Regions from separate parts of the Pantoea sp. PGP6 genome, predicted to be linked through region 3. Evidence: predicted binding sites of a transcription regulator. Region 3 holds the regulator's gene; each other region holds the start of a gene.

Region 1 (7,594 bases), 1.3 Mb from region 3:
TGTTGCCGGGAGTGGCCTGCATGAATCAACAACGCGATGAATACTGGATGCGCCACGCCCTCGGCCTGGCGCGATTAGCCTGGGAGCAGGGCGAAGTGCCGGTCGGCGCGGTGCTGGTACAGGATGAGCGGGTGATTGGCGAAGGCTGGAATCGCCCGATTGGTCAGCACGATCCGACCGCCCACGCCGAAATGATGGCGCTGCGACAGGGCGGTAAGGTACTGGAAAACTATCGGCTGCTGAACACCACGCTTTACGTGACGCTGGAGCCGTGCGTGATGTGCGCGGGCGCGATGGTCCACAGTCGCATTACCCGGCTGGTGTATGGTGCGCATGATGTCAAAACCGGGGCGGCAGGCTCGCTGCTGGATGTGCTGGGGCATCCCGGCATGAATCATCAGATTGAATTGCACAGCGGCGTGCTGGCAGAAGAGTGTGCCGCCATGCTGAGTGATTTCTTCCGCATGCGGCGCGAGCAGAAAAAAGCGCTGCGTCAGGCGCAACGCCAGAGTTAATTCATGGCGATGTTCGGTTCAACTGCCGGATAGCCTTTTGCCAGTTCCGCTTGCGCAGCCATCTGCTGTGCCAGGCGTTTTTCCTGCTCCTGCAGATACCCCACCAGACTGATCTGATACTTACGGATGTTCTCCACGTAGTTATATGCCTCGTGCCCGCGCGCGTAACCATAGGTGGTCTGGGTGTAGTAACGCTTCTGGCTCAGCATGGGTAGCCGCAGCTTAACGTCCGCCCAGCTATCCGGATTGCCGCCCTGACGCGCCGTCAGTTTACGCACGTCGAGCATGTGGGCATAGCCCATGTTGTAGGCCGCCAGTGCAAACCAGATGCGCTCATCTTCCGGGATAGTTTGCGGCACTTTCTCCATCATATTCTGCAGATACTGACTGCCGCCGCGAATACTCTGCTCAGGATCGGTGCGGTCGCCCACATCGAGGCTCTCAGCGGTATTGCGGGTCAGCATCATCATGCCGCGCACGCCGGTCGGCGAGGTGGCCTGCGGATTCCAGTGCGACTCCTGATAAGAGATGGCTGCCAGCAGGCGCCAGTCGATGCCGGAGGCATACTTCTCAAACAGCGGCTTGATGTCGGGCAGGGTACTGTCGATGGCGCGCAGGAAAGTGCGGGTATCGACATAGTCAAAGGTACCTACGTGACCGAGATATTTCTCCTCCAGTCGCGCCATTGCGCCTTCTTCACCCATGCCGTTAAAGAAGTCGAGCATCGCCGCATTCAGGCTGTCATCGTCGCTGTGCTTCATGTACCAGGTCACCGGCTCTTCATCGGTGACGTCAAACGCCACTGCCAGCTGCGGATAGATGCGTTGCAGCAGGGCGATCGTCACCGAGTCGCCGATGGTATAGTCGAGTTTGCCATCCGCCACTGCTTCCAGCAGCGCTTTCGGGCTTTGATCGGTGGAGATCGCCCAGTCCAGATCGGGGAACTGATTAGAGCGGGCGCTTTTCAGGCTGGAGAGGTACGCCGATCCCGAGGCGACCGTCAGCCGCCCCTTGAGATCACCGAGGTTTTTCGGGCGTGGCTTATCCACGCGATACACCAGCTGTTGCGAAACGTTGTAGTAGCCGGGCCCGGTTCGATACCGCGCCAGGCGTTCGCTGTTATAATTCAGGCCCGCCGCCAGCACATCCGCTTTCCCTTCATCAAGATCGTCAAACAGGTCACTCAGGTTCGGGCGGACCGTCACCTTCAGTTTAACGCCCAGATAATCGGCGAAGCGTTTTGCCAGCTCGTAGTCCATACCGGCCGGGGCCTGATTTATGGTGTAGTAAGTCAGCGGGGAATTGATGGTACTGACACGCAATACTCCCCGTGATTTAATCTGTGAAATCGTATCCTGCCCACCGCCGTACCACGGGATGGACGGCCACAATGCCATCGCTAACAGCACGGCGACCAGACCGATAAACAGATAATTAAATTTTAGGCGTTTCAAATAGTTATCTCTCGCTGGCTCTAAGGCCTCTGTCTTTTAAAGGCAGTATTTGTCTTCTTTGAACTCCCAGAGCGAGGGGCATTTTGCGCAACAAAGCGAAGCTGAGCAACTCATATAGCAGGTTTTGCGCAAATTTCAGGCAAATCCGGTGGGCCATAAATTTTGCGCAAACGGTTTCGTCGCGAGGGCGCTTTCTCTATAATACGCCCCGTTTTCCCCTGTTGCGCCCAATGAAGCGTCGCCCGGCGTTTCGAAGACGAGAGATCTTATGATGGAAATTCTGCGTGGTTCGCCCGCCCTGTCGGCATTTCGTGTAAACAAACTGCTGACCCGCTTTCAGGACGCTCACCTGCCGGTGAGTGATATTTACGCTGAGTACGTCCATTTTGCCGATGTCAGCGCGCCACTGAGCGCCGACCAACAGACCCGTTTACAGCGTCTGCTGAAATATGGTCCTTCTCTCGCTGAACATGCGCCACAAGGGCGTCTGCTGCTGGTGACACCGCGTCCTGGCACCATCTCGCCATGGTCATCGAAAGCCACCGACATTGCTCACAACTGCGATCTGCCGCAGGTCCGTCGCCTGGAGCGCGGTCTGGCATTTTACGTGCAGGCCCCTCAGTTAACCGAGGCGCAGTGGCAATCGCTTGGCGCGCTGCTGCATGATCGCATGATGGAGACGGTCTACAGTGATCTGGCGCAAGCTGAGCAACTGTTCGCTCACCACTCACCGCAGCCGGTAAAAAGTGTCGATGTGCTGGGTGAGGGCCGTCAGGCGCTGGTCCAGGCTAACCTCTCGCTGGGTCTGGCGCTGGCAGACGATGAAATTGATTACCTGCTGGCGGCGTTCACCCGCCTGGGCCGCAATCCGAACGACATCGAACTCTATATGTTCGCTCAGGCTAACTCTGAGCACTGTCGCCACAAGATCTTCAACGCCGACTGGATTATTGATGGCGAGAAGCAGCCGAAATCGCTGTTTAAGATGATCAAAAATACCATGGAGCAGACGCCGGATTACGTGCTGTCTGCTTACAAAGATAACGCTGCTGTGATGGAAGGGTCCGATGTCGGCCGTTTCTTCGCTGATGCGGCAGAAAGCGAATACCGCTGGCATCAGGAAGCGGCACATATCCTGATGAAAGTTGAGACTCACAACCACCCCACGGCGATTTCACCGTGGCCTGGCGCGGCAACCGGCTCCGGTGGCGAAATCCGTGACGAAGGGGCAACCGGACGCGGCGCCAAGCCGAAAGCTGGCCTGGTCGGGTTCTCGGTGTCGAACCTGCGTATTCCTGGCTTCGAGCAGCCGTGGGAAGAGGATTTCGGCAAGCCGGACCGCATCGTCAGCGCGCTGGAGATCATGACCGATGGCCCACTGGGCGGCGCGGCATTTAACAATGAATTTGGTCGTCCGGCACTGAACGGTTACTTCCGTACCTATGAAGAGCAGGTTACCAGCCACAATGGCACCGAGCTGCGCGGCTACCACAAGCCGATCATGCTGGCGGGCGGCATTGGCAATATCCGTGCTGACCACGTGCAGAAAGGTGAAATCACCGTCGGCGCTAAGCTGGTGGTGCTGGGCGGTCCGGCGATGAACATCGGTCTGGGCGGCGGTGCCGCCTCCTCAATGGCGTCGGGCCAGTCTGATGCCGATCTCGACTTCGCCTCGGTACAGCGTGACAACCCGGAAATGGAACGTCGTTGCCAGGAAGTGATCGATCGCTGCTGGCAGCTGGGCGATGACAACCCGATTCTGTTCATTCATGACGTGGGCGCGGGCGGTCTGTCGAATGCGATGCCTGAGCTGGTCAGCGATGGCGGCCGCGGTGGTCAGTTTAACCTGCGCGATATCCTCAACGATGAGCCGGGCATGAGTCCGCTGGAAGTGTGGTGCAACGAATCACAGGAACGTTATGTGATGGCGGTGGCACCCGAGAAGCTGGCAGAGTTCGAAGCGATTTGCCAGCGTGAGCGCGCACCGTTTGCGGTAATCGGTGAAGCCACCGAAGAGCTGCATCTGAGCCTGAGCGACAGCCATTTCGACAATAAACCGATCGACATGCCGCTTGACGTGCTGCTGGGCAAAACGCCGAAGATGACGCGTGACGTGGTGACGCAGCAGGCGCAGGGCAATGAACTGCAGCGTGATGGCATCACCCTGGTGGATGCGGTCAATCGCGTGCTGCATCTGCCCGCCGTGGCGGAGAAAACCTTCCTGATCACCATTGGTGACCGCAGCGTGACCGGCATGGTTGCGCGCGACCAGATGGTCGGGCCGTGGCAGATCCCGGTCGCCAACTGCGCCGTGACCACCGCCAGCCTCGACAGCTATCACGGTGAAGCCTTTGCGCTGGGCGAACGTGCGCCGGTTGCGCTGCTCGATTTCGCTGCCTCCGGCCGTCTGGCGGTGGGTGAAGCGCTGACTAACCTCGCGGCCACCTCTATCGGCTCACTGAAACGCGTCAAACTGTCGGCTAACTGGATGTCGGCTGCCGGTCATCCGGGCGAAGACGCCGGTCTGTACGCCGCGGTAAAAGCGGTCGGCGAAGAGCTTTGTCCGGCGCTGGGCATCACCATCCCGGTCGGTAAAGATTCGATGTCGATGAAAACCCGCTGGCAGGAAGGCAACCAACAGCGTGAAATGACGTCGCCACTGTCGCTGGTGATCACCGCGTTTGCGCGGGTTGAAGATGTGCGTCGCACCGTCACGCCGCAGCTGCAGCCCGATCGGGAAAACCTGCTGCTGCTGATCGACCTCGGTAACGGGGCCAATACCCTCGGCGCTACGGCGCTGTCACAGGTTTATCGTCAACTGGGCGACAAGCCAGCCGATGTGCGTGATGCCAGCCAGCTGGCGGGCTTCTTCAATGCGATGCAGGCGCTGGTGGCGCAGCAGAAACTGCTGGCCTACCACGATCGTTCCGACGGAGGCCTGTTAGTGACGCTGGCAGAAATGGCCTTTGCCGGCCACTGCGGTGTTGAAGTTGATATCGCGGCGCTGGGCAATGACCCACTGGCCGCCTTATTTACCGAAGAGCTGGGCGCGGTGATTCAGATTAACGCTGCCGATCGCGCGGCGGTAGAGCAAATCCTGGCCGAGCACGGTCTGGCAGACTGTAGTCATCTGCTGGGTCATGCTCAGCCAGGCGACCGCTTTGTGATTCGTTCGGGCGACAGCGCGGTTTACAGCGAAAGCCGGACTACGCTGCGCACCTGGTGGGCAGAAACCACCTGGCAGATGCAGCGCCTGCGTGATAACCCGGCCTGCGCCGATCAGGAACACCAGGCGAAAAAGAACGACAGCGATCCGGGCCTCAACGTTACGCTGACCTTCAATCCGCAGGAAGATGTCGCAGCCCCGATGATCGCCACTGGCGCGCGTCCACGGGTTGCGGTGCTGCGTGAGCAGGGCGTCAACTCGCACGTTGAAATGGCAGCGGCTTTTGACCGGGCCGGCTTTACCGCGGTTGATGTGCACATGAGCGACCTGCTGGCCGGACGGCGCGGTCTGGAAGAGTTCCAGGCGCTGGTTGCCTGTGGTGGCTTCTCTTACGGCGACGTGCTGGGCGCGGGCGAAGGCTGGGCAAAATCAATCCTGTTCAACGCTCGGGTACGCGATGAGTTTGAAACCTTCTTCCACCGTCCGCAGACGCTGGCGCTCGGCGTCTGTAACGGTTGTCAGATGATGTCCAACCTGCGTGAACTGATTCCCGGCAGTGACCTGTGGCCACGCTTTGTGCGTAACCAGTCTGAGCGGTTTGAAGCCCGTTTCAGCCTGGTCGAAGTGGCAGCCAGCCCGTCGCTGTTACTGGACGGAATGGCCGGATCGCATATGCCTATCGCGGTTTCCCATGGGGAAGGGTTTGTAGAAGTGCGCGACCCGGCTCATCTGGCCGCACTGGAAGCGAAAGGACTGGTGGCGCTGCGCTTTATCGATAACTTCGGCAAAGTGACAGAAACCTATCCGGCTAACCCGAACGGCTCGCCAAACGGTATCACTGCGGTCACCAACGAAAGCGGCCGCGTCACCATCATGATGCCGCATCCGGAGCGGGTGTTCCGCACCGTCAGCCACTCCTGGCATCCGGCAGAGTGGGGCGAAGACAGCCCGTGGATGCGTATTTTCCGCAACGCACGTAAACAGCTGGGTTAAATAATCCGCTGATAACAACAGGAGGCCACAGCGCCTCCTGTTTTATTTTCAGGCGGCTGTTGGCAAATGGCGACAGCCGTGGCTTAACGGTGTCGCCGTCTGGCGACATTTATCCTGCTGATTTATATCAGCTAGTTTTCCTCTCGTGCTGAGTGTTGCTTTCAGGCGACACTTTTACCGGCTTTTGCGGTTCGCTAACGCTGCCGTTAGCCCGGTGAATCTGACAATTAACTGAAAAATATAGTTATTTATTAATTGGCATGAAACTTGCTATACTCCGTGCGCTGCTCATTCACCTGTTTATGATTGCCCCGCACTGCGGAAAAGAGCTCATAAAACCCGAATGACGCACCAAACGGAGCCTGCCGTCCACCTCATCGATAATCGTTTGCTATGCAACGTTATCAAACGCCGGACGTAACGTTGAGTAAGGCTCCACCCATTGTTCCGCGATGCCGCTGGCGTCGCGTCAACGGCAGGCCAGCGCGCCTGCCGTTTTCTTTTCTGCCTCTTTCTTCCTGCATCAGAGTCCGCTAGCATCCAGACAGCATTTTTCTAAGGAAGCGGCCGCGTGAAAAGATGGCGTTTATTTCCCCGTTCTCTGCGCCAGCTGGTGCTGATGGCGTTTGTGCTGGTGCTGTTACCGCTGCTGGTGCTGGCCTGGCAGGCGTGGGAAAGCCTTTCAGCCCTCAGCGAACAGGCGGCGGATACCAACCGCAACACCTTCACCGACGTGCGCCGCAGCGAGGCGATGGCCCGCACCGCGGTTGAACTGGAGCGCAGCTATCGCCAGTACTGCGTGCTGGATGATGCCTCGCTGGCGCGGCTCTATCAAACGCAGCGTACTCGTTACAGCCAGATGCTGAGCGCCCACAGCGCCAGCCTGCCGGAACTGCCGGCTTTCCAGACACTGCAAGCCACGCTGCCCCTGCTGACCCAACCGCAGTGCGACAATGGCAATCCGGTGCCGCGCGCCGCCGAGGCGCTGGATCGCTTCTCGGCCACTAATATCCGGATGGTGCAGGATACGCGCGAAGTGGTGTTTTCACGTGGCTTACAGCTACAGCGTGAGATTGCCGATCGCGGCCAGTTCTTTGGCTGGCAGGCGCTGATTCTGTTTATCATCAGCCTGGCGTTAATGATGCTCTTCACCGGCATGATCATCGGGCCGGTTAAGCGCATTGAACGGATGATCAACCGGCTGGGTGAAGGACGCGAACTGGGCAGCAGCGTAGAGCTTCGCGGCCCGCGTGAGCTGCGGTCACTCGGCCAGCGTATCCTCTGGCTGAGTGAGCGACTGGCCTGGCTGGAAACCCAGCGTCATGAATTCCTGCGTCATCTCTCCCACGAATTGAAAACGCCGTTAGCCAGCCTGCGCGAAGGCACCGAACTGCTGGCGGATGAAGTGGCCGGATCGCTTAATAGCGAGCAGAAAGAGGTGGTGTCGATTCTGGACAGCAGCAGCC
Region 2 (7,594 bases), 420 kb from region 3:
GCAAAACGCTGGTCTTTTCCGACAATCTCAACCTCGACAAAGCGCTGGCGCTCTATCGCCACTTCGGTCAGCGTACCCGGGTCATTTTCGGCATTGGTACCCGCCTGACCTGTGATATCCCGGGCGTCACGCCACTGAATATTGTGATTAAGCTGGTGCAGTGCAACGGCAAACCGGTGGCGAAACTGTCCGACAGTCCGGGCAAAACCATTTGCCAGGATAAAGCCTTTGTCCGGGCTCTGCGTAAAGCCTTTGATCTGCCGCTGGTGAAAAAAGCGAGTTAAGCCACTTCTTATCGGGGCGTTGATGCGCCCCGCTTCTGCTGTAATAAATCGTCCATTCCGCCGGATTTTGCTTGTTTCCTGAAGACTCACAAGTAACATAGCAAAACCCCCGGTTCGGGGACCTTTTTACTCACTTCTTCTATATAGAGAGATATTTATGAGCGTTGTGCCTGTAGCGGACGTACTGCACGGTCGCGTCGCGGTTGACAGTGAAGTCACCGTACGTGGTTGGGTGCGTACCCGAAGAGATTCAAAAGCCGGTCTTTCCTTCATCGCCGTATATGACGGCTCCTGCTTTAATCCCGTTCAGGCAGTCGTCAATAATTCTCTGAATAATTATCAGGATGAAGTATTGCGTCTGACCACCGGCTGTTCCGTGATTGTCACCGGCACCGTGGTGGCCTCGCCCGGTCAGGGCCAGGCTTTTGAGATTCAGGCAACCCGTCTTGAGGTTGTTGGCTGGGTGGAAGATCCTGACAGCTACCCGATGGCGGCGAAACGTCATAGCATTGAGTATCTGCGTGAAGTGGCTCACCTGCGTCCACGTACCAATCTGATCGGTGCCGTCGCCCGCGTTCGTCATACTCTGGCGCAGGCGCTGCATCGCTTTTTCCATGAAAATGGTTATTTCTGGGTCTCCACCCCGCTGATTACCGCCTCGGATACTGAAGGTGCCGGTGAGATGTTCCGCGTCTCAACGCTGGATCTTGAAAACCTGCCGCGCAACGATCAGGGCAAAGTCGATTTCAGCGAAGATTTCTTTGGCAAGGAAGCGTTCCTGACCGTTTCTGGTCAGCTGAACGGCGAAACCTATGCCAGCGCCCTGTCAAAGATTTATACCTTTGGCCCGACCTTCCGCGCAGAAAACTCTAACACCAGCCGCCATCTGGCGGAGTTCTGGATGCTGGAGCCGGAAATCGCCTTCGCGTCGCTGGATGATGCAGCTGCGCTGGCGGAGGCGATGCTGAAGTATGTGTTCAACGCGGTACTGGAAGAGCGTGCTGATGATATGGCGTTCTTTGCTGAGCGCGTTGATAAAGAAGCGGTTGAGCGCCTGCAGCGTTTCATCACTACCGACTTCGCCCAGGTCGACTACACCGACGCGGTTGAGATTCTGATCAACTGCGGTCAGAGCTTTGAGAATCCGGTGTCATGGGGTATCGATCTCTCCTCTGAGCATGAACGTTATCTGGCCGAGAAGCATTTTAAAGCGCCGGTGGTGGTGAAAAACTACCCGAAAGACATTAAAGCGTTTTATATGCGTCTGAACGACGACGGTAAAACCGTGGCGGCGATGGACGTACTGGCACCGGGCATCGGTGAAATTATCGGTGGTTCGCAGCGTGAAGAGCGTCTGGATGTTCTTGATGCACGCCTGCAGGAAATGGGTCTGAATAAAGAAGATTACTGGTGGTATCGTGACCTGCGTCGCTACGGTACCGTGCCACATTCTGGCTTTGGATTAGGTTTCGAACGTTTAATCGCCTATGTCACCGGCGTACAAAATGTAAGGGACGTTATCCCCTTCCCACGTACTCCACGTAATGCGAGCTTCTAACTTTCTGCATTAATTATAAGAAATTCATATATATAAAGAGGTCGGCACTGCCGGCCTTTTTTTATTTTTGTAAATTTTGAGTTCTCTCACAAAGTTCCGTGTTTTTTACATTTTGTAATACATATTTTCCTTTTGAAACCAGATTACGAGTTTCGTAGCATTTTCGAGGTAGAATTAAGGCTGGGGGGATGGAAAGATGCGTGCAGACACAGGAAGACACCAAACTTCTTTCAAGGTTCCCGTAAAGGTTTCTTGACGGCAGTGGCAGGTGTACAAATAACTCCAACGAGGGTAATGAATAATGATGAAGCGCAATATTCTTGCAGTGGTTATCCCTGCTCTGTTAGCCGCAGGCGCAGCAAACGCAGCCGAAATTTATAATAAAGACGGCAACAAACTGGACCTGTACGGTAAAGCCGTTGGCCTGCACTACTTCTCTGATAACGATGCTGCCGATAACGATGGCAACAATGGCGACAAATCTTACGTTCGCTTCGGCTTCAAGGGTGAAACTCAGATTAACGACCAGCTGACCGGTTACGGCCAGTGGGAATACAACGTTCAGGCCAACAACTCTGAAGGTTCTGACGCACAGAATGGCAACAAAACCCGTCTGGGCTTTGCTGGTCTGAAATTCGGTGATGCTGGCTCAATCGACTACGGCCGTAACTACGGTGTGGTTTACGATGCAATCGGCTGGACCGATATGCTGCCAGAATTCGGTGGCGACTCAGGCTACTCAGATAACTTCATGAACGGTCGTAGCACCGGCCTGTTGACCTACCGCAACACCAACTTCTTTGGCCTGGTAGATGGCTGGGACTTTGCCGCTCAGTACCAGGGCAAAAACGAGCGTAGCGACCTGCGTCGTGCTAACGGCGACGGCTGGGGCTTATCAACCTCTTATACCTCACCAATTGGTCTGGGTATCGTGGGTGCCTATAGCAGCAGCGATCGTACTAACGACCAGGCTGCTGGCGCACGTACCACTATTACTCCTGCTGCTGGCGGCGATGGCGTCACCACTACCACAGGTCAGGGCGCGGGCAAACGTGCTGAGAACTGGGCAACCGCTATCAAGTATGATGCAAACAATGTTTACCTGGCTGCAATGTACGGTGAAACGCGTAACTCAACCCCAGTTACCGCTACCGGTACGCTGGCAAACGGAGACAAATTCTCTGTAGCGGGCTTTGCCAACAAAGCACAGAACATTGAACTGGTTGCACAGTATCAGTTCGACTTCGGTCTGCGTCCATCTATCGCCTACGTTCAGTCTAAAGGCAAAGATATCGAAGGCGTGGGCGATGCTGACCTGATCAAATACATTGATATCGGCGCAACCTACTACTTCAACAAAAACATGTCTACCTATGTGGACTATCAGATCAACCAGCTGGATGACGACAACCGTCTGGGTCTGAACACTGATGATACTGTAGCGGTTGGCCTGGTTTACCAGTTCTAATCTCGCTGTCAGAAGATGTTTAAAGACGGGGCCATCGGCCCCGTTTTTTTATGTCTGTTATCCGGTGATAACCTCTTTCTTCCGCTCCTTTCCTCATTGGTGCTCCACTGACTGCGGTCAGAGCGGAAGCAGGCCCGCAAAATGTATCAATAAGTCTCGCAAACGGTTGGCTTTTGCCTGGCCTGACGCTAACCTGAGAACTCATTTTGCTAACGTTCCCGCTACTGGACCTGACTCATGTTTGAATCGATCTCTGCTGCACCCGCCGATCCCATTCTTGGGCTGGCCGATCTGTTTCGCGCTGACGACCGCCCTAACAAAATTAACCTGGGTATCGGCGTCTATAAAGACGAAACCGGCAAGACCCCGGTGCTGACCAGCGTTAAGAAAGCCGAACAGTACCTGCTGGAAAACGAAACCACCAAAAACTATCTCAGCATTGATGGTCTGGCTGATTTTGCACGCTGTACCCAGGCGCTGTTGTTTGGCAACCAGAGCACGCTGATTACCGCCGGTCGTGCGCGGACAGCACAAACCCCGGGCGGTACTGGTGCGCTGCGCGTTGCGGCGGATTTCCTTGCCACTCAGACCAGCGTGAAACGGGTATGGGTCAGCAATCCCAGCTGGCCGAACCACAAAAATGTGTTCAATGCTGCCGGTCTTGAGGTGTGTGAATACCAGTATTACGATGCGGAAAATCACACGCTCGATTTTGAAGGCCTGCTGGCGTCGCTGAAACAGGTACAGGCGGGCGACGTGGTGCTGTTCCACGGCTGCTGCCATAATCCAACCGGTATCGATCCAACGGCCGAACAGTGGCAGCAACTGGCGCAGCTGTCGCAGGCTGGCGGCTGGTTACCGTTGTTTGACTTTGCCTATCAGGGCTTCGCCCGTGGCCTTGAGGAAGATGCTGAAGGACTGCGTATTTTTGCCGCGTCGCATCAGGAACTGATTGTCGCCAGCTCTTATTCTAAGAACTTTGGTTTGTATAACGAGCGCGTCGGGGCCATTACGCTGGTGGCCGCTGATGCCAACGTGGCCGATACTGCCTTCAGTCAGGTGAAATACACTATCCGCGCCAACTATTCCAATCCGCCAGCTCACGGTGCGGCCGTGGTTGCCACCATCCTCGGTAATGATGCACTGCGTACCATCTGGGAGCAGGAGCTGTCAGACATGCGCCAGCGTATCCAGCGTATGCGCCAGCTGTTCGTCAATACCCTGGCAGAGAAAGGTGCGCAGCGTGACTTCAGCTTCATCATCCGGCAGAACGGGATGTTCTCATTTAGCGGCCTGACTAAAGATCAGGTAATTCGTCTGCGCGAAGAGTTTGCGGTCTATGCGGTTAATTCAGGACGGGTAAACGTTGCGGGCATGACGCCAGACAATATGTCGGCGCTGTGTGAGGCGATTGTCGCGGTGCTGTAATCGTGATGAAAAAATGGGCCAGCCGGCCCATTTTTTATTGCAGAAAAGGATTGCTGATCCGTTCACGCCCCAGCGTTGAAATCGGACCGTGTCCCGGCACGAAAGTCACATCATCGCCCAGCGGCAGTAATTTTGTCCGGATGGCATCAATTAGCTGCTGATGATCGCCCTGCGGGAAATCAGTGCGACCAACACCGCCGTTGAAAATCACATCACCTGAGATCAGTAAGCGTCCCAGACGATCAAAGAACACCACATGACCGGGCGAATGGCCCGGACAGTGCAATACTTCCAGCGAGACTAACCCTACCTGTACGCTGTCACCCTCTTCCAGCCAGCGATCCGGCGTGAAAGGCGCACACTCTTCCAGCCCGAACATTCGGCTCTGCGTCGGAAGCGCTTCCAGCCAGAAGGCATCGCGTTTCTGCGGTCCGACGATGGGCACCTGATAAAACGCCGCGAGTTCGACCGCTGCACCGACATGATCGAGATGTCCATGGGTGAGCAGAATCTGCGCGGGTTTCAGTTTGTGTTGTTCCAGCGTTTGTTTGATACGTTCGGCATCACCGCCCGGATCGACCAGCGCCGACTCCCCGGTGGTATCGCACCAGATAACCGAGCAATTCTGAGCAAAGGCTGTAACAGGAATAATATGGTAATTCATAACGCTCCATGACCGGCTCACGCAGCGTTGCCGGCGTCGTTACCAGTGCCTGATCGGCCCGGTATCAATGTGCACAAAGTTGCTGCGAGGATAATATCCTACACCACCCGCGCGCAGAGATAACGCCGCTTTGCGTACATTGGCTAAGGTCACGCCTTCAATGTGAAAATCCATCGCCTGACCTTTGGTGTGGTAGCTGTGTTTCGCCACGCCAGGCCCGCTTTCACGCAACATATTATTAGTAGCCAGTGAGCGATAACCGGAAACCAATTGTACTGGCTTACGGGTTTCCAGCAGCGCCTGCAGACGGAAAATCTGGTCGAACAGATGGGGGTCGATGCTTTTCACTTTATTGGCGCGATAGTCACGGAAAAAATGATTTAAACGTGATAACTCATCCCTGTCGTAACTCTTACCATTAAAAAATTCAGTTTTAAGGGTTTCACCCGTGTGAAGGTTGTTAAGTGTTAATACCCGCGGGCGAGAAGTTGAAAGTGAAGCCCTTGCAGAAGCTGGCAATAATGCCAGTCCGGCGGCAGCACTTCCGCAAAGCAGTAGTTTGCGACGAAAAGAATCAATAGTAGACATTAACCGTATTACCTGAGAGTGAAGCCATAGAAATGTGCAAAAAGCGCACAGGCCGAACCATAACTTTCTCTCACAGAGGCGTCAACCCATCCCGGGTGGCTTTGTGCGGCGATCCCGGGCGGGATCGCCTTTTAATGAAGAATTTTGCTTACGGCGGCAGACGGCTAACGATTGAAAATCAATCACTAGAGCAGCAATTGCTCAGCCCGCTTTAACGCCTGGCTGCCTGAACGTGCCGTGTCATCATAATTGTAAATATCTGTTCGGAACTGCGGTTTGCCGTCGTCAGCGACCCAGGCGGTCAGATAATAGAGGTTGACCGGAATACGATGGCGAATCGGCACATAGCGGGTATCGCCCTCTTTCAGCGTGCTGGAGATACGGGAATCATTCCAGCCTGCATCCTGTAGCAACAGTCCGGCCAGTTCAGAGGCCTTGTTCACCCGCACACAGCCTGAGCTAAGCGCACGGATATCGCGCTGGAACAGGTTATGATTCGGCGTGTCATGCAGATAGATAGCATCCGAACTCGGCATGTTGAATTTGTAGCGTCCCAGCGCGTTCATCTGACCTGGGGCCTGACGCAGGCGATACGGGAACGAGGAAGCGGACACCATGCTCCAGTCAATCATGCTGGGGTCAATCACCTCGGCATCCTCACTCCAGCCTGACAGCAGGGTATAGCCATGTTTGTAGAGGTAGCCAGGATCCTGTTTGACCTTCGGAATAATATCTTTGCGCACCAGCGTGGTCGGCACGTTCCACGGTGGATTCAGCACCACGTTGTTGAGTGCGCTGCGCATCAGCGGCGTTTTACGGTCGGGACGCCCGACAATCACCCGTGATGACAAAATCTTGTTGCCGTTGTTGTAATAAATCAGTGAGTAGTTGGCGATGTTCACCATGATGCCGTTGTGCATATCATCCGGCAGCAGGCGCAGTCGCTGGATATTCAGCGCCAGCAGTGAGGCGCGCATCTGCGGTGATACGTTAAGCCACTGACGCGTTCTGGCGCCGATAGCGCCGTCACCGTCCAGCCCCTGCCACTGCTGAAAACGCTTCACCGCTGCCACCAGCGTATTGTCGTAAACATTCGCGCTATTATTCGCATCCAGCGTCAGGCTTTGCACGTTACCCGGCGACTGCGGCGATGAAACAGGCAGATCGGTGACCGGCGTAGCCGACGGACTGACCACCACCGGCTGATCGCTGTGGCTGACCGGTACTGTTGAAACCGGAACCGCGTCCTCATCCGGTGCCGGCGCAGTGGTCTGAGCGGTCAGCATCCCGCTACGCTGCAGGATTTCACGTAACGCTGGCACATCATCACTCACCTGTCCCGGACGCAGGGTTTCGCTCCCCTTCAGCTGCGGCCATGGGCGTTTGTCGCTGAGCAATGTTTTGAGCGCAGCGTGCATCGGGCGATATTGCGGGTGCTGCGGTTCCAGTGAGGTAATAAATGCGCTGTCTGAACCAGCATTGACGGCGTTCTGCCACTGATTCACCACTGACACCGACGGCTGCGCCAGCTTATACGGCACGTTGCTGTAGAGCCAGGTTTCACCCTGGGTAGGCACGCTGGAGACAAACTGCAGATAGCCGAG
Region 3 (7,594 bases):
GTTCACCGGTATCGATCCCAGCAATCCGCTGCGCGGCGCAGTGAGTGAATATGAGGCGCTGCACGCCATCTTTAAGATGGTGCGTAAAGGCATTAAGGATACCGGCTGCAATCGCGCCATTATGGTCGCGCATAATGCGACGTTTGATCTGAACTTCATGAACGCGGCCGCCGAGCGTGCCAGTCTGAAGCGCAATCCTTTCCACCCGTTTGCCACCTTTGATACCGCGGCGCTGAGCGGACTGGTGCTCGGACAGACCGTGCTGGCGAAGGCGTGTAAAGCCGCGGGTATGGCGTTTGACAGCACCCAGGCACACTCGGCGCTGTATGATACTCAGCAGACCGCTATTTTGTTCTGTGAACTGGTGAATCGCTGGAAACGGCTGGGTGGCTGGCCCCTGCCCTTCGCCGAAGGCGAAGCAGCCGCGAGCGCTGACTGAAGAATCTGCAATGAAAAAGGCCGACGCGATGTCGGCCTTTTTGTTTTATTCCGCTTCTTTAAACTTCTCTGCGGTCTCTTTAATCAGCGACTGCAGTTCACCGCGCTGGAACATTTCGACGATGATGTCACATCCGCCGACCAGTTCGCCATCAATCCACAGCTGCGGGAAGGTTGGCCAGTTGGCATATTTCGGCAGCTCTGCACGAATGTCTGGGTTCTGCAGAATATCCACGTAAGCAAAACGCTCACCGCAGGCTGACAGCGCCTGTACCGCCTGCGCAGAGAAACCGCAGCTTGGCAGTTTCGGGGAACCTTTCATGTACAGCAGGATCGGGTTTTCTGCGATCTGGCGCTGAATTTTTTCTACAGTACTCATAATTGCCTTCCTTAATTCGTCACTTCGTGTTTGTTTATTGTAGCGACTTCGCACCAGGACTGAAAACGAGATTTTGGGGGTTACCCGATTAAATCGCCATGTTTGTTAAGTCCTCTTTTCGGCCCTGTTAACTCCCGATTATTAACTACAAGTAACATATTAATAATTTGCAATAGTTTTGTAGATATAAGACGCTGAAAATGCTCATTTTCAGCGCAAACGGGCGAGGCCGAAAGATTAATAAAAAAAGGCGTTACGGTTTTCAGGTGAACTGGACTAGAATGGCTTCGGCGCTGATCCTGGATCAGATTTTTCCCAACTTTGTCGCGGTGCGTAGTGGCCCTGACAACTTAACTAAAACCGGACTATGCGTTTAATCATTACGCTTTTCATCCTTGCCTTTGCGCAACTGTTCTTCAACATCGCTTCTGCTTCCCCGCAGGCGCCGGTGAATGTCAGTTCGCATAAAGCAGAGAAAAAGAGTGCGCGCGAAGATGAGCGCCGCAAGCGTCGCCCGTTGAAAACGTCGGCGAAGAAAACACGCGTCAGCCCGGTCCAGAAGCTCAAACTCAAAAAACAGAAAAAAAGCGAACTCACCGCCAGTCATCTTCCCGCAAAGAAAAGCAAAACCCTGCTCAAAACCGCCAGTAAGAAACGCTACGGCCATCAGCGTCTGCTTAAAACGGCTGACGCCAGCAGCAATGACAGCGGTGACACCGGCACCATTAAAATGAGCAAGTCACATCGCCAGCGCTACCAGAAGGCGCGCGAGACGGCGATGACCAAGTTGATGGGCCAGCTGGGTAAACCCTATCAGTGGGGCGGCACCTCACCGCACACCGGTTTCGACTGCAGCGGTCTGGTGTGGTACGCCTATAAAGATCTGGTTAAATTTAAGATCCCGCGTACCGCCAATGAGATGTACCACCTGCGCGACGCCGCGCCGGTAAAACGTGAGTCGCTGGAGAAAGGCGATTTAGTCTTCTTCCGGATTAATGGTCGCGGCACCGCCGATCACGTTGGGGTTTATCTCGGCAACGGCAAATTTATTCAGTCGCCACGCACCGGCAAAGATATTCAGATCAGTGCGCTGGGTGAAGATTACTGGCAGCGTCACTACATCGGCGCGCGTCGGGTGATGACGCCGAAAACCATTCGTTAAGCGGATTCGCTACGCGAATAACCAGACAGAGAAAAGCCGGGCGATGCCCGGCTTTTTCATTAGTGCAGCACAGCTGTAAAGCTAAAGGCGACAATCATCAGCAGACAGCCGACGGTGGTCATCAGGGCCAGTTTCAAATCTGTACTCATTTACCGCTCCTTAGTCACACATTTTGTAGGGATAAGCCATTTTCCCATACGGGCCGGTAAAAATCTCGTTTTATCCGTCCAGCCTTGTTAGAATCCTGCCTTTGTTGCGCAACGCGCGCAGCCCCGGTTCCGTTTGCTCTCCTTTTCAGGCGCTCATTACCCGCCAGACGCCTGTTTACCGGCCAGAAAAGCTGCATAATTGCGGAGAAAACCCTGAGCAGACGCAAACGTTTAACATTATGCTTATCATTGCGTTAGATAAGCCCTGGAGTCCGATTTTAATGGCAACAATTAAAGATGTGGCAAAACGCGCCGGCGTCTCAACGACCACCGTTTCGCACGTCATCAACAAAACGCGTTTTGTCGCTGAAGAGACGCGCAACGCCGTCTGGCAGGCGATTCAGGAACTGCACTATTCGCCGAGCGCCGTAGCGCGCAGCCTGAAAGTGAATCACACCAAAACGCTGGGCCTGCTGGCAACCTCGAGCGAAGCGCCCTACTTTGCTGAAATTATTGAGGCGGTGGAGAATCACTGCTTCGACAAAGGTTACACCCTGATTCTGGGCAATGCGCATAACGACCTGCAAAAGCAGCGAGCCTATCTCAGCATGATGGCGCAGAAGCGCGTCGATGGTTTGCTGGTAATGTGTTCTGAGTATCCGGACGATCTGCTGAAGATGCTGGAAGAAAATCGTAATATCCCGATGGTGGTGATGGACTGGGGCGAGTCACGCGCCGACTTCACCGACACGGTGCTGGATAATGCGTTTCAGGGCGGCTATCTGGCCGGACGTTATCTGATTGAGCGCGGTCACCGTGAGATTGGCGCGATTCCCGGTCAGATGGAGCGCAACACCGGCGGCGGACGTCATGCTGGTTTCCTCAAGGCGCTGGAAGAAGCCGGCATTCAGCCGCGTGCCGAATGGATCGTGCAGGGCGACTTCGAACCGGAATCAGGCTATCAGGCGATGCAGCAGATCCTGTCGCAGAAACAGCGCCCGACCGCGGTGTTCTGCGGTGGTGATATCATGGCGATGGGCGCGATTTGCGCCGCCGATGAGATGGGTTTGCGGGTGCCGCAGGACATTTCGGTGATCGGATATGACAATGTGCGCAACGCGCGCTACTTCGCGCCTGCGCTGACTACCGTGCATCAGCCAAAAGCACAACTGGGTGAGAAAGCGCTGGAGATGCTGCTTGACCGCATCACCAGTAAACGAGAGGTTTCTCAGACCATCGAAGTGCATCCGACGCTGATTGAACGTCGTTCCGTGGCTGACGGTCCGTTCCGCGACTATCGCCGTTAATCTTCGCTTAACCACTCCTGATTAAGCGTTTGCGCATCACCCAGATAGCTGAGTAACCAGCCCGTCGCCGGTGATGCGCGATCTTCCGCCCAGCTTACGCAACAGGGGCTGTCCGGAAATGCAACCGGCAACGTCAGCTCCACCAGCGCTCCGCTGTCCAGTAATGGCCGCGCCAGATGCCCCGGCACCATCGCCACACACAATCCCGCCAGCACGCAATCCAGGCCGGTCTGCCATTCCGGCACCACCAGACGACGCTGATTGTCGAGCGTCCACGTCATCCGGCGTGGCAGCGCGCGTGAGGTATCTTCCAGCACCAGCGACGGCCAGCTGCGCAGGGTGTCGTCATCAATCTGACTCACGCCAGTCAGCGGATGGTGGTTCGCCACCACGCAGCGCCAGTTGAGCGTCCCCATGTCGCGAAAGGCAAAGCGTCCGCCGACCGGTATCGCCTGAGTGGCGCCGATGGCCACTTCAACCCGATCATCCGCCAGCGCATCCCAGACGCCGTTAAACACTTCATAACTGATGTGCAACTCCATGTCGGGGAAATGGCGGTAAAAATCTTTGACTAACTGCCGGGTGCGCTGCGGCTTGACGATGCAGTCGACCGCAATACTCAGCTGTCCACGCCAGCCGTTAGCCAGCTGCTGACACTGGCGGCGGGTGGCGAGCATTTTTTTGATAACGCTGCGCCCTTCACGGACAAAATGCTCGCCAGCGGGGGTTAATACCACCTCGCGATGCTGGCGCTCAAACAGCGGTACCGCCAGCCACGTTTCCAGCTGACGCACGGTATAGCTGATAGCAGATGGCACCCGATGCAGCTCCTGCGCCGCGGCGCTGAAGCTGCCACCGCGCGCCACCGCATCCACCACCTCTAATGCATATTCTGACCACATAATCTGCCTTCAATTTTTTTAACAGCAACCGGCAAATATTAGCGTTTCACAGCGGCAAACGCACCTTTTACACTCTGCCGCGTTCAACCTGCAAAATGAGAATCAGATGTCACCGTCAAAAGGATTTATGCCTTATCTCGCTCTGCTGAGCATGCTGGGCTTTTTAGCCACCGATATGTACCTGCCCGCCTTCGGCGCGATGCAGCAAACTTTTAACACCTCACCCGGCCTGATCAGCGCCAGTATGAGCCTGTTCCTGGCGGGCTTTGCCTGCGGTCAGCTGTTCTGGGGACCGCTGTCAGATCGCATCGGCCGCAAGCCGGTATTGCTGGCCGGACTGGCGCTGTTTGCCGTCGGCTGCGCCGGTATGCTGTGGGTCAATAATATCTATCTGATGCTGGCGCTGCGCTTTATTCAGGCGATCGGCGTCTGTGCCGCAGCCGTTAGCTGGCAGGCGCTGGTTGTGGATCGTTATCCGGCGGCGCGCGCCAACAAGGTGTTCGCCACCATTATGCCACTGGTGGCACTCTCGCCAGCGCTGGCGCCGTTGCTGGGCGCCTGGCTGATCAGCCATTTTCACTGGCGGTCTATTTTTCTGGTGCTGACGCTGATTGCCGTGGCCTTGATCCTCACTACCCTGCGTCTGCCGGCCAGCCGTAAAGCCAAAGGTGAGCAAGGCGCACAGCCTGGCTTTTTCACTCTGCTGAAGTCGCGGGTCTACAGTGGCAACGTGCTGATCTACTCCGCCTGTTCCGCCAGCTTTTTTGCCTGGCTGACCGGCTCGCCGTTTATTCTGGCCGATCTGGGCCTGACGCCAGCCGACATCGGTCTGAGCTATCTGCCACAAACCTTTGCATTCCTGATTGGCGGTTTCGGCTGCCGCGCCCTGCTCAACCGTTTTGCTGGTGCACAGTTGCTGCCGTGGCTGCTGGCGATCTACAGCCTGAGCATTCTGGCGCTGTTTGCGGTTGCGCTTTCCGGCCACAGTACGCTGGTCAGCCTGCTGCTGCCGTTCTGCGGCATGGCGCTGGCCAATGGTGCCATCTACCCGATCGTGGTTTCCGCTGCGCTGATGCCTTTCCCTGACGCCACCGGTAAAGCGGCAGCATTGCAGAATACTCTGCAACTGGGATTATGCTTCGCCGCCAGCCTGGCCGTCTCGGCCGGACTGACGCAGCCGCTGCTGACCACTACCCTGATGATGGCGCTGACTATCCTGCTTGCCCTGCTCGGCTTCGTGATGCAGCGTATTGCAAACGCACAATCTGATGTTGCCACCCCCTCTACCGCCTGCCAGGATAATCACTGAAGCAATGATTTTTTAGTTAGCAAGCTAACAATAAGTCATTGAATATTGACCCGCGTGAGAATATACTCATTCGGGTCAATAATTCTGCAACAAATCAACAACATAATAACGTTACACATTGATTGGCAACCGGGTTGCCGGGATGGCGTCTGCGCGCAGGTTAGGGTTATCGCGCCGGATCGTTTTGCACCGTTTTAATCCTCTGTATCACGCCAGATATCTGGTTTACGGAGTCATCCGTGACTTTTCTCAATTCCTGAAGAAATTGACTATTCTTTTTCAGGTTAAGATTGGACAGGTGGTGGAGAAGCTATGAGTTCATCGTATGTAGAAGAAGTGAGCCTCGAAGAAAACCATTGGTATCGCATCGTTCATGAACTGCTGGATAAAGCAGATATCGAAATTAATGGCTCACGTAGCTGGGATATTCAGGTTAAAAACCCTGACTTCTTTAAACGTGTTTTGCAGGAGGGATCGCTGGGTCTGGGCGAAAGTTATATGGACGGCTGGTGGGAATGCGATCGGCTGGATATATTCTTCCACCACGTGCTCAAACATAAACTGGACCAGCAACTTCCACATCATTTTAAAGATACGCTGCGTATTGCCGCGGCGCGCTTAACCAACCTCCAGTCGAAAAAACGCGCCTGGATTGTCGGTAAAGAGCATTATGATTTAGGAAACGATTTGTTTTCTCTGATGCTCGATCCTTATATGCAGTACTCCTGTGGCTACTGGAAGGAAGCCACCACGCTCGCCGCCGCGCAGGAAGCAAAGCTGGATATGATTTGCCGCAAATTAGCGCTGGAGCCGGGCATGTCGCTGCTGGATATTGGTTGCGGCTGGGGCGGACTGGCAGAATTTGCCGCACGTCATTATGGCGTTAAAGTGCATGGTGTCACCATTTCGGCTGAACAGCAGAAACTGGCGCAGCAGCGCTGTGAAGGATTAGACGTCACCATTCTATTACAGGACTATCGCGATCTGAATGAACAGTTTGACCGTATTGTATCGGTCGGAATGTTTGAACATGTCGGTCCTAAAAATTACGCCACCTATTTTGATGTCGTCGATCGTAATTTAAAGCCAGACGGTATTTTCCTGCTGCACACAATCGGTGCGATTAAGACCGATATGAATGTGGATCCGTGGATCGATAAATATATTTTCCCGAATGGCTGTCTGCCTTCGGTACGACATATTGCTGACGCCAGTGAGCCGCATTTCATTCTGGAAGACTGGCATAACTTTGGCGCAGATTACGACACGACCCTGATGGCATGGTATGAACGCTTTATTCAGGCCTGGCCGCAGCTGGCGGATAGCTACGGTGAACGCTTTAAGCGTATGTTCTCTTACTACCTTAATGCCTGTGCTGGCGCATTCCGCGCACGTGACATTCAGTTATGGCAGGTGGTCTTCAGTCGGGGCGTGGAAGGCGGATTACGCGTGGCGCGTTGAGGCAGTCGTGGACCGGATTAACCATTAAAAAAGGCGCTGATGCGCCTTCTTTTTTTAGCTTTCTGCCGTCGGTTGCCCGGTCAGCATATTCATCGCCGCCGCCGCATCACGCTGCGCTAATACCCGCTCAACGGTGTCGACAATCGCCTGAGTATGCGGATCAATCTCGATATTAACCCGGTCGCCAAAGGTTTTGGCCCCCAGGGTAGTGCGCTCCAGCGTTTCCGGGATCAGATAGACGCAGAATTTGGTACGGGTTACATCCCCTACCGTCAGGCTTATCCCGTCGATGCCGACGAAGCCTTTGTGCAGGATATATTTCATCTGGGTCGGATCCTGGATCTTAAACCACACTTCACGGTTATGTTCCGACTGGATAATTTTGCAGATTTCAGCGGTGGTCATAATATGACCGGACATCAGGTGTCCACCTATTTCATCGCTGAATTTCGCGGCGCGTTCAATATTGACCACATCCCCCTGGCGT
Region 4 (7,594 bases), 270 kb from region 3:
CAGGTTAACCAGCGCCTGCCCAACGTGACCGGCACCGAATAGCAGAATTTCCGGCTGGTTCTGCAACAGCGGCTCAAATAGCAGCGTGGTTTTACCGCCGCAGCACTGTCCCAGCCGCGCGCCGAGACTGTAATCCTCGGTGTGCGGCGCGCTGGCCCCGCTCTGCAACATGGCGCGTGCCTGAGCAATGCACTGAAATTCCAGCTGGCCACCGCCGATGGTCAGATAGCTCTGCTGCGGTGTTACCACCATTTTACTGCCGCTGTCGCGTGGCACCGAACCGTGTTCACTGAGCACGGTAATTAATACGCAGCTCTGGCGCTTTTCACGCAGCTGGTGCAGCACGGTTATCCAGTCATGGTAGATCATCACAGGCTCCTGCCAGTTGCAGCACACCATTCAATACCCGCTCTGGCGTGGCGGGCGCATCCAGCTGCGGATGCCGGGCATAACCGCCAACGCTGGCCACCGCATCCTGCAGCGCGCACCAGGCGGCGATACCCAGCATAAACGGCGGCTCCCCGACGGCTTTCGAGTGAAAGACCGTATCCTGCGGATTTTTACGGTTCTCCACCAGCGTCACCCGCAGATCGGCTGGAACGTCACTGATGGCCGGGATTTTGTAGCTGGCCGGGCCGTCGGTCAGCAATTGCCCTTTTTCGCTCCACACCAGTTCTTCACAGGTCAGCCAGCCAACGCCCTGGACAAATCCGCCCTCAACCTGGCCGATGTCGATTGCCGGATTCAGCGAGGCGCCCACGTCGTGCAGAATGTCTGCGCGCAGCAGGCGATACTCACCGGTTAAGGTATCGATCACCACTTCACAGCAGGCCGCGCCGTAGGCGAAGTAGTAAAAAGGCTGGCCGCGCCCCGCCAGCCGGTCGTAATGAATGCCCGGCACGCGGTAGTAACCGTTGGCAGACAGCGGCACCTGGTTAAGCCACGCCAGCTGGGCCACGTCCGCGAAGGTGTAATGTTTTTCACCGGCGCGCACGATGCCGTTGCGAAAACTGACCTCGGAGGCATCGCACTGATGGAGCTGACACAGCATCTGCGTCATGCGATCGCGCAGGATCTCCGCTGCGTTCTGCGCCGCCTTACCGTTCAGATCGGCCCCGCTGGAAGCCGCCGTCGGCGAGGTGTTCGGCACTTTGCCGGTATCAGTGGCGGTGATCTGAATCTTATCAACTTCAATCTGCAGCACTTCGGCAACGATCTGGATGATTTTGGTATTGAGTCCCTGGCCCATCTCGGTGCCGCCGTGGTTGAGTTGCACCGTGCCGTCGGTGTAAATCAGAATCAGTGCGCCCGCCTGGTTGAGAAAGTTGGAGGTAAACGAGATGCCGAATTTAACCGGCGTCAGCGCCAGACCGCGCTTCAGCAGCGGGCTGCGGGCATTAAACGCGCTGATCTCCGCCCGGCGGGCCTGATAATCGCTGCTCTGCTCCAGCTGTTCGGTGATCTCGTCCAGCAGATTGTCTTCAACCTGCTGATGATAATGGGTAATGTTGCGATTCTGCTTGCCGTAATAGTTGCGTTTACGCAGCGCCAGCGGATCAAGGCCGCGTTCACGCGCGATGTGGTCCATGATCTGCTCAATCGCCACCATGCCCTGCGGGCCGCCAAAGCCGCGATAAGCGGTATTTGAGGCCGTATTGGTGCGACAGCGGTAACCGGTAATGCGCGCATCGCCAAGGTAATAGGCGTTATCCGCATGGAACATCGCCCGATCGACGATAGACCCGCTGAGATCCAGTGAATAACCGCAGTTGCCTGCCAGATCGATCTTTACCCCGCACAGCAGCCCATCATCCTCAACGCCAACCTCGTAGCGGACAAAGAACGGATGCCGTTTGCCGGTAATGCGCATGTCGTCACGGCGTGAAAGCCGCATCTTCGCTGCCCGGCCGGTCTGGCGGGCGACGATGGCGCACAGGCAGGCGACGCCCGCAGCCTGGGTCTCTTTGCCGCCAAATCCGCCGCCCATACGCCGCATATCAATGGTGACCTGATTCATGCTGATACCCATCACCTCGGCCACCAGTTTCTGTACTTCGGTGGGATTCTGGGTCGAGGAAAAGACCTGTAGCTGCTGATCTTCGCCGGGGATCACCAGCGCGGTCTGGGTTTCCAGATAAAAGTGCTCCTGTCCGCCAATGTGAAAGGAACCGGTGATGCGGTGTGGTGCCCGTGCCAGCGCAGCCTCGACGTCGCCGCGCTGATGAACATGCGGCTCCTGAACAAAACTGTTCTGCGCCAGTGCCTGTTCGACGTCGAGTAACGGCTCCAGCACCTCATATTCAATTACGGCAGCAGCAGCGCCGGCTCGCGCAGCATCCGGTGACCCGGCCGCCACCACAATCACAATCTGACCGAGATACTCCACCTTGTCGTGCGCCAGCAGCGGATCGCCTGGGGCCAGCGGACCGACATCATTGATACCGGGCACATCCTGCCAGGTCAGCACGCTGACCACGCCGGGAATGGCGTAACACGGCCCGACATCAATCCGGGTGATGCGTGCATGGGCGTGCTCACTCAGCCGCGGGCAGAGGTGCAGTAAACCGGGCAGTTCAGGCTTATCGTCGATAAAGCGCGCCTCACCGGAAACGTGCTTTTCCGCGCTTTCGTGTTTGTTGCTGCGGCCAACGCCGCTCTGTATCGCGGCAGCATGCTGCGCCTTGATTACCTGTTCATTTAATTCAGGACGGTTATGAGACATAGCGGGCCACCTCAACACAGGGTAATTCGCCGTTGTAGCGATGGTAATAACGCCGCAGCAGGTTACGCGCGACCTGCAAACGGTAGCTGGCGCTGGCGCGGAAGTCGGACAGCGGCTGGAAATCTTCCGCCAGCGCGGCGGCAGCACGTGACACCGTCACGGAGTTAAACGGTTGATCCAGCAGGGCCTGTTCGCAGTGTGTGGCCCTTTTCGGCGTTGCGGCCATCCCGCCAAACGCGATGCGTACTGCGCGGACATGGCCCTGCTCAATCTCAAGATTAAAGGCGGCGAATACCGCAGAAATGTCATCATCAAGCCGCTTAGAGACTTTCCACGCGACAAAATCTGGTGACACCGTCACTTTATCGATGCGGATAGCGCGGATAAACTCGCCCGGCTGTAAACAGGTCTGTCGATAGCCGGTGAAAAACCGATCGAGCGGCAGGCTGCGCTGCTGCTCGCCGTGCTGCAACAGCAGGCTGGCATTCAGCGCCAGCAGCATCGGTGACGCATCACCAATCGGCGAGGCATTGGCGATATTGCCGCCCAGCGTGCCCTGCAGGCGGATTTGTAGCGAGGCAAAACGGTGCAGCATCTCACTGACGCCCGGAATACGGTCGGCGAGGAAATCGGTAATCTGCTGCAGCGAGGCGGCGGCACCCAGCAGATAGTGATCGTCAAATTCACTGCATACCCTGAGCGCAGTAACCTGCTCCAGCGCGATCAGCAGCGGTATTCGCTTATGCTGCTGGGTGATCGTCAGGCTCAGATCGGTGCCACCGGCAATCAGCGTGGCCTCTGGATGGGCCAGATAGATTTGCGCCAGCTGGGCCGGAGTTTTGGGCAGATAACAGCGCCGCCCATCTCCGCTCAACTGCTGCATCTGATTATTCGCCAGCGCTTCCAGCCGCTGCACCACGCTGGCAGCATGGTGATCGAACTGGTCGCTGACCGGCTGTGAACAGAGCTGCTGCGCGGCCGCCATGATCGGCCGGTAGCCGGTGCAGCGACACAGATTGCCCGCCAGCGCACTCTCCGCCTGATGGCGATCCCAGCCGCTGGCCGATTTTTGCAGGCTGAACAGCGACATCACAAAGCCCGGCGTACAAAAACCACATTGTGAACCGTGGCAGTCAACCATCGCCTGCTGCGCCGGATGCAGAGCACGGCCATGACGCAGATCCTCAACGGTAATCAGCTGCTTACCCTGCAGCGTCGATACCAGCGTCAGACAGCTGTTGACCGTTTCATACTGCATTTCCCCATCGACCGCTTTACCCAGCGTGACGCTACAGGCGCCGCAGTCTCCCGAGGCGCAGCCCTCTTTGGTGCCGGTGCGGTGCTGATGGCCACGCAGATAGTTGAGCACCGTCAGATTAGGATCTAACGCCTCTTCGGTAATCAGTTGGTTATTTAACAGGAACTGGATCATGCGGCTTGATCTCCCGCGTCGCGCTGCCATACCGGACGGCCGTTTACCCAGGTCTGGGCAATATTGCGGTCATCGCCCAGCGTCATTAAGACAAACAATTTTTCCCAGATATCTTTGCTGTTGCCGATGCGTAAGGTCTGTAAGGCCGAGACGGCCGGATCAAGCACCACAAAATCCGCCTCTTTGCCCGGATTAAAATTGCCGATGGCGTGATCGAGATCCAGCGCCCGCGCGCCGCCCAGCGTGGCGTGGTAAAAGGCTTCGGCGGCGCTCAGCTTATACTGCTGCAGCTGACCCACTTTGTAGGCTTCGCCCAGCGTTTGCAGCATGCTGAAGGTGGTACCGGCCCCGACATCGGTGCCAATGCCGACTTTGACGCCCTGCTGCCAGCTGCGTTTCAGGTTAAACAGTCCGCTGCCGAGAAACAGGTTTGAGGTCGGACAGAAAGCGATAGTCGAATCGGTGTCGTGCAGGCATTGCCATTCGCTGTCGTCGAGATGCACGCAGTGCGCAAACACGCTGCGACGCCCGGTCAGCTGATAGTGGTGGTAAACGTCAAGATAGCCGGCGCGCTCAGGAAACAGCTGTTTCACCCAGGCGACCTCCTGCGGATTTTCGCTCAGGTGAGTATGCAGCCAGGTATCGGGAAACTCCTGACGCAGCTGCTGCACCTTTGCCAGCAGCTGCGGTGACGAGGTTGGCGCGAAACGCGGCGTCAGCGCGTAGCTCAGCCGTCCGCGCTGGTGCCAGCGTTCAATCAGTGCGCGGGTCTGCTGATAGCTCTGTTCCGGCGTTTCGATCAGGTTGTCTGGCGCATTACGATCCATCATCACTTTGCCGGCAATCAGTCGCATATTCAGCGCTTCCGCCGCGCTGAACAGCGCCTCGACCGACTGCGGATGCACGGTGCCAAACACCAGCGCGCTGGTGGTGCCGTTCGACAGCAGCTGATGCAGGAAGAAAGCTGACATACGCGCAGCGTGGTCCGGGCAGTGATATTGCGCCTCGACCGGGAAGGTATAGTGATTCAGCCATTCCAGCAGTTGCTCGCCGAACGCGCCGATCATTTCGGTCTGTGGATAGTGAATGTGGGTATCGATGAAGCCCGGTACGATCAGTTTTCCGCGCAGATCAACCACCGGCTGACCAGCCAGTTCGGCGCTGCACTCCTCCCACGGCGCTAAGCCGATCACCCGTCCGTCGCGAAGCCGTAGCACCCCATCTTCCAGATAGCGCGCCGCAGAGAGCAGCGCGTCGGGCTGGTCTGCCACCGATTTGAAGTCAAAAAAACTGGCGCGTATCGCCGTATCTGCCGCTGATGACATGGCTTTTCCTTTCTGAAAGCACTGCGGCCTTCTTTTAATTATGCAGATGATTGCCTTAATGCCACGTTGCAACTGCCGTGCCAGATCGGTAATGACTATTTTTCTATAATTATCAGCTAATTAAATTAAATTCCGGCTGTTGCGCAACTTTCTGCAGGCAGCGTTGCTCCGCAACCGTTTGCCTGCCGTTAGCAATCGGTTGCTTGTGGCGCTGCTTTGAAATTGGATAATTTTTACCGGCTGAATCCGCAGCTACGCTGCCCCGTTAGCGTGCATCACGCCCCAAAACAGCGCAGCCGCCGGGGCGGTAAAATCCCCTTACAGCCCAATCGCTTTTTCGGCGGGCGCAAGCGGAAATGAAATGCTATGGTGAAGCCATCGATTGTGAAAATGGCATAAGGAACAGTGAGATGATTATTTTTGTCACCGGCGCGACCGCCGGTTTTGGTGAAAGCATCACCCGTCGCTTTATCGCAACCGGCCATAAAGTGATCGCCAGCGGACGCCGGGCCGAGCGCCTGAAAGCGCTGAAAGATGAGCTGGGCGATAACCTGTATACCGTGCAGCTTGATGTGCGTAACCGGGCAGCCATTGAAGAGGCGGTAAATCAGTTGCCGGCGGAGTGGCGCGAAATCGATGTGCTGGTCAATAACGCCGGTCTGGCGCTGGGGATTGAGCCAGCCCACCGCGCCAACGTTGAAGACTGGGAGAATATGATCGACACCAACACCAAGGGTCTGGTCTATATGACGCGCGCCCTGCTGCCGCAGATGGTGGAGCGTAACGTCGGGCACGTGATAAATATCGGGTCGATCGCCGGCAGCTGGCCCTATGCGGGCGGCAACGTCTATGGCGCGACCAAAGCCTTTGTCCGTCAGTTCAGCCTTAATCTGCGAACCGATCTGCACGGCACCGCGCTGCGCGTTACCGACATCGAACCAGGCCTGGTGGGCGGTACCGAGTTCTCCAACGTCCGTTTCAAAGGCGACGATGATAAAGCGGGTCAGGTGTATGAAGGCGCCACCGCACTAACCCCGGACGATGTGACTGAAGCGGTCTACTGGGTCGCCACGCTGCCTAAGCATGTCAACATCAACACGCTTGAGATGATGCCTGTCAGCCAGACAGTGGCCGGTCTGAAGGTGCACAAGCCGTAAGCCTCAGAGCCAGCCTTTTCGGCTGGCTCTAGCCCCGTCCCCAGCCCAGCACGATGATTAACATGCCGCTAAAGGCGACAATCGCCCCGCTCCAGTCCCAGGCGCTGAGCTTCACGCCGTCGACCACCCGCAACCACAGCAGTGCGGTCAGCACATAGACTCCGCCATAAGCGGCATACACCCGTCCGCTGGCGGCAGGATGCAGCGTCAGCAGCCAGACAAACAGCGCCAGGCTGGCAGCTGCCGGCAACAGTAGCCAGACGGAGCCGCCTTTTTTCAGCCACAGCCACGGCAAAAAGCAGCCGATAATTTCCGCCAGCGCGGTGATAAAAAACAGCAAGGCGGTTTTAATCAGCATCCTTTTCTCTCACAAACGTAAACAAACGACTCACCACTGGTGAGCAAAGAAACGGCGATGATATACTAAGCCTACCCGCGGCAACAGCCGTTACCATTGGCGATGTCTGCGTTAACTGAAGGAAAGCGCAATGAAAAAATTGATCCCGGTCCTGCTGGTCAGCCTGCTGTCAGCGGCAGCCTTTAATGCCAGTGCTACCACTAATCGCCTGATTATTGAAGATGGCAGCAGCGCCGCCAGTAACGAAGCAGCGCGTCAGGATAAAGAGCAGTGGAATGACACGCGGATGCTGCGTAATAAGGTGAACAGCCGCGTTGAGAAAGAGTTTGATAAGACCGACCGCGCGTTTGATACCCGCGACAAGTGTGAGCAGAGCCTGAACCTTAATGCTTACTGGGAGCCGAATACCCTGCGTTGTCTGGATCGCCGCTCCGGCCGGCCTGTTACGCCCTGATTTTCAGCTATAGTAATGACGGACGACTAACATAAGGAATACGTGATGAAGCTACAGAGGGTTTTGTTAACGGCGACGTTGTTCGCGCTGCCCGTGCTGGCACAGGCATCCTGTGAATCGGTCAAAACCGAGATCAGCCAGAAAAT

Evidence for each region. The regulator PurR, encoded in region 3, represses purine synthesis genes. The targets are predictions, from matches to a motif close to CANGCAAACGTTTGCNTG.
Region 1: a site for PurR is predicted at 2,133-2,150, ahead of purL (phosphoribosylformylglycinamidine synthase). Genes of this name have one in related genera too.
Region 2: a site for PurR is predicted at 3,466-3,483, ahead of ACLIBF_RS14210 (amino acid aminotransferase). Genes of this name have one in related genera too.
Region 4: a site for PurR is predicted at 5,647-5,664, ahead of guaD (guanine deaminase). Genes of this name have one in related genera too.

What each region holds. Positions count from the first base shown of each region.
Region 1 is NZ_JBQBMA010000001.1:1,170,913-1,178,506, forward strand. Features, by position in the region: gene tadA (tRNA adenosine(34) deaminase TadA) at 21-515, shown strand; gene mltF (membrane-bound lytic murein transglycosylase MltF) at 512-1,969, opposite strand; gene purL (phosphoribosylformylglycinamidine synthase) at 2,238-6,128, shown strand; gene ACLIBF_RS05715 (sensor histidine kinase) at 6,700-7,594, shown strand, end outside.
Region 2 is NZ_JBQBMA010000001.1:2,900,223-2,907,816, forward strand. Features, by position in the region: gene pncB (nicotinate phosphoribosyltransferase) at 1-284, shown strand, start outside; gene asnS (asparagine--tRNA ligase) at 442-1,842, shown strand; gene ompF (porin OmpF) at 2,144-3,310, shown strand; gene ACLIBF_RS14210 (amino acid aminotransferase) at 3,548-4,738, shown strand; gene ACLIBF_RS14215 (MBL fold metallo-hydrolase) at 4,773-5,402, opposite strand; gene ACLIBF_RS14220 (YcbK family protein) at 5,442-5,990, opposite strand; gene ldtD (L,D-transpeptidase) at 6,176-7,594, opposite strand, start outside.
Region 3 is NZ_JBQBMA010000001.1:2,482,052-2,489,645, forward strand. Features, by position in the region: gene rnt (ribonuclease T) at 1-439, shown strand, start outside; gene ACLIBF_RS12090 (Grx4 family monothiol glutaredoxin) at 485-820, opposite strand; gene ACLIBF_RS12095 (C40 family peptidase) at 1,185-1,979, shown strand; gene cydH (cytochrome bd-I oxidase subunit CydH) at 2,039-2,128, opposite strand; gene purR (HTH-type transcriptional repressor PurR) at 2,410-3,435, shown strand; gene punR (DNA-binding transcriptional activator PunR) at 3,432-4,337, opposite strand; gene punC (purine nucleoside transporter PunC) at 4,444-5,646, shown strand; gene cfa (cyclopropane fatty acyl phospholipid synthase) at 5,959-7,107, shown strand; gene ACLIBF_RS12125 (riboflavin synthase subunit alpha) at 7,162-7,594, opposite strand, start outside.
Region 4 is NZ_JBQBMA010000001.1:2,216,759-2,224,352, reverse strand. Features, by position in the region: gene xdhC (xanthine dehydrogenase accessory protein XdhC) at 1-369, opposite strand, end outside; gene xdhB (xanthine dehydrogenase molybdopterin binding subunit) at 356-2,722, opposite strand; gene xdhA (xanthine dehydrogenase small subunit) at 2,712-4,154, opposite strand; gene guaD (guanine deaminase) at 4,151-5,479, opposite strand; gene ydfG (bifunctional NADP-dependent 3-hydroxy acid dehydrogenase/3-hydroxypropionate dehydrogenase YdfG) at 5,890-6,636, shown strand; gene ACLIBF_RS10710 (YnfA family protein) at 6,665-6,991, opposite strand; gene ACLIBF_RS10705 (DUF1283 family protein) at 7,125-7,448, shown strand; gene ACLIBF_RS10700 (DUF1161 domain-containing protein) at 7,494-7,594, shown strand, end outside.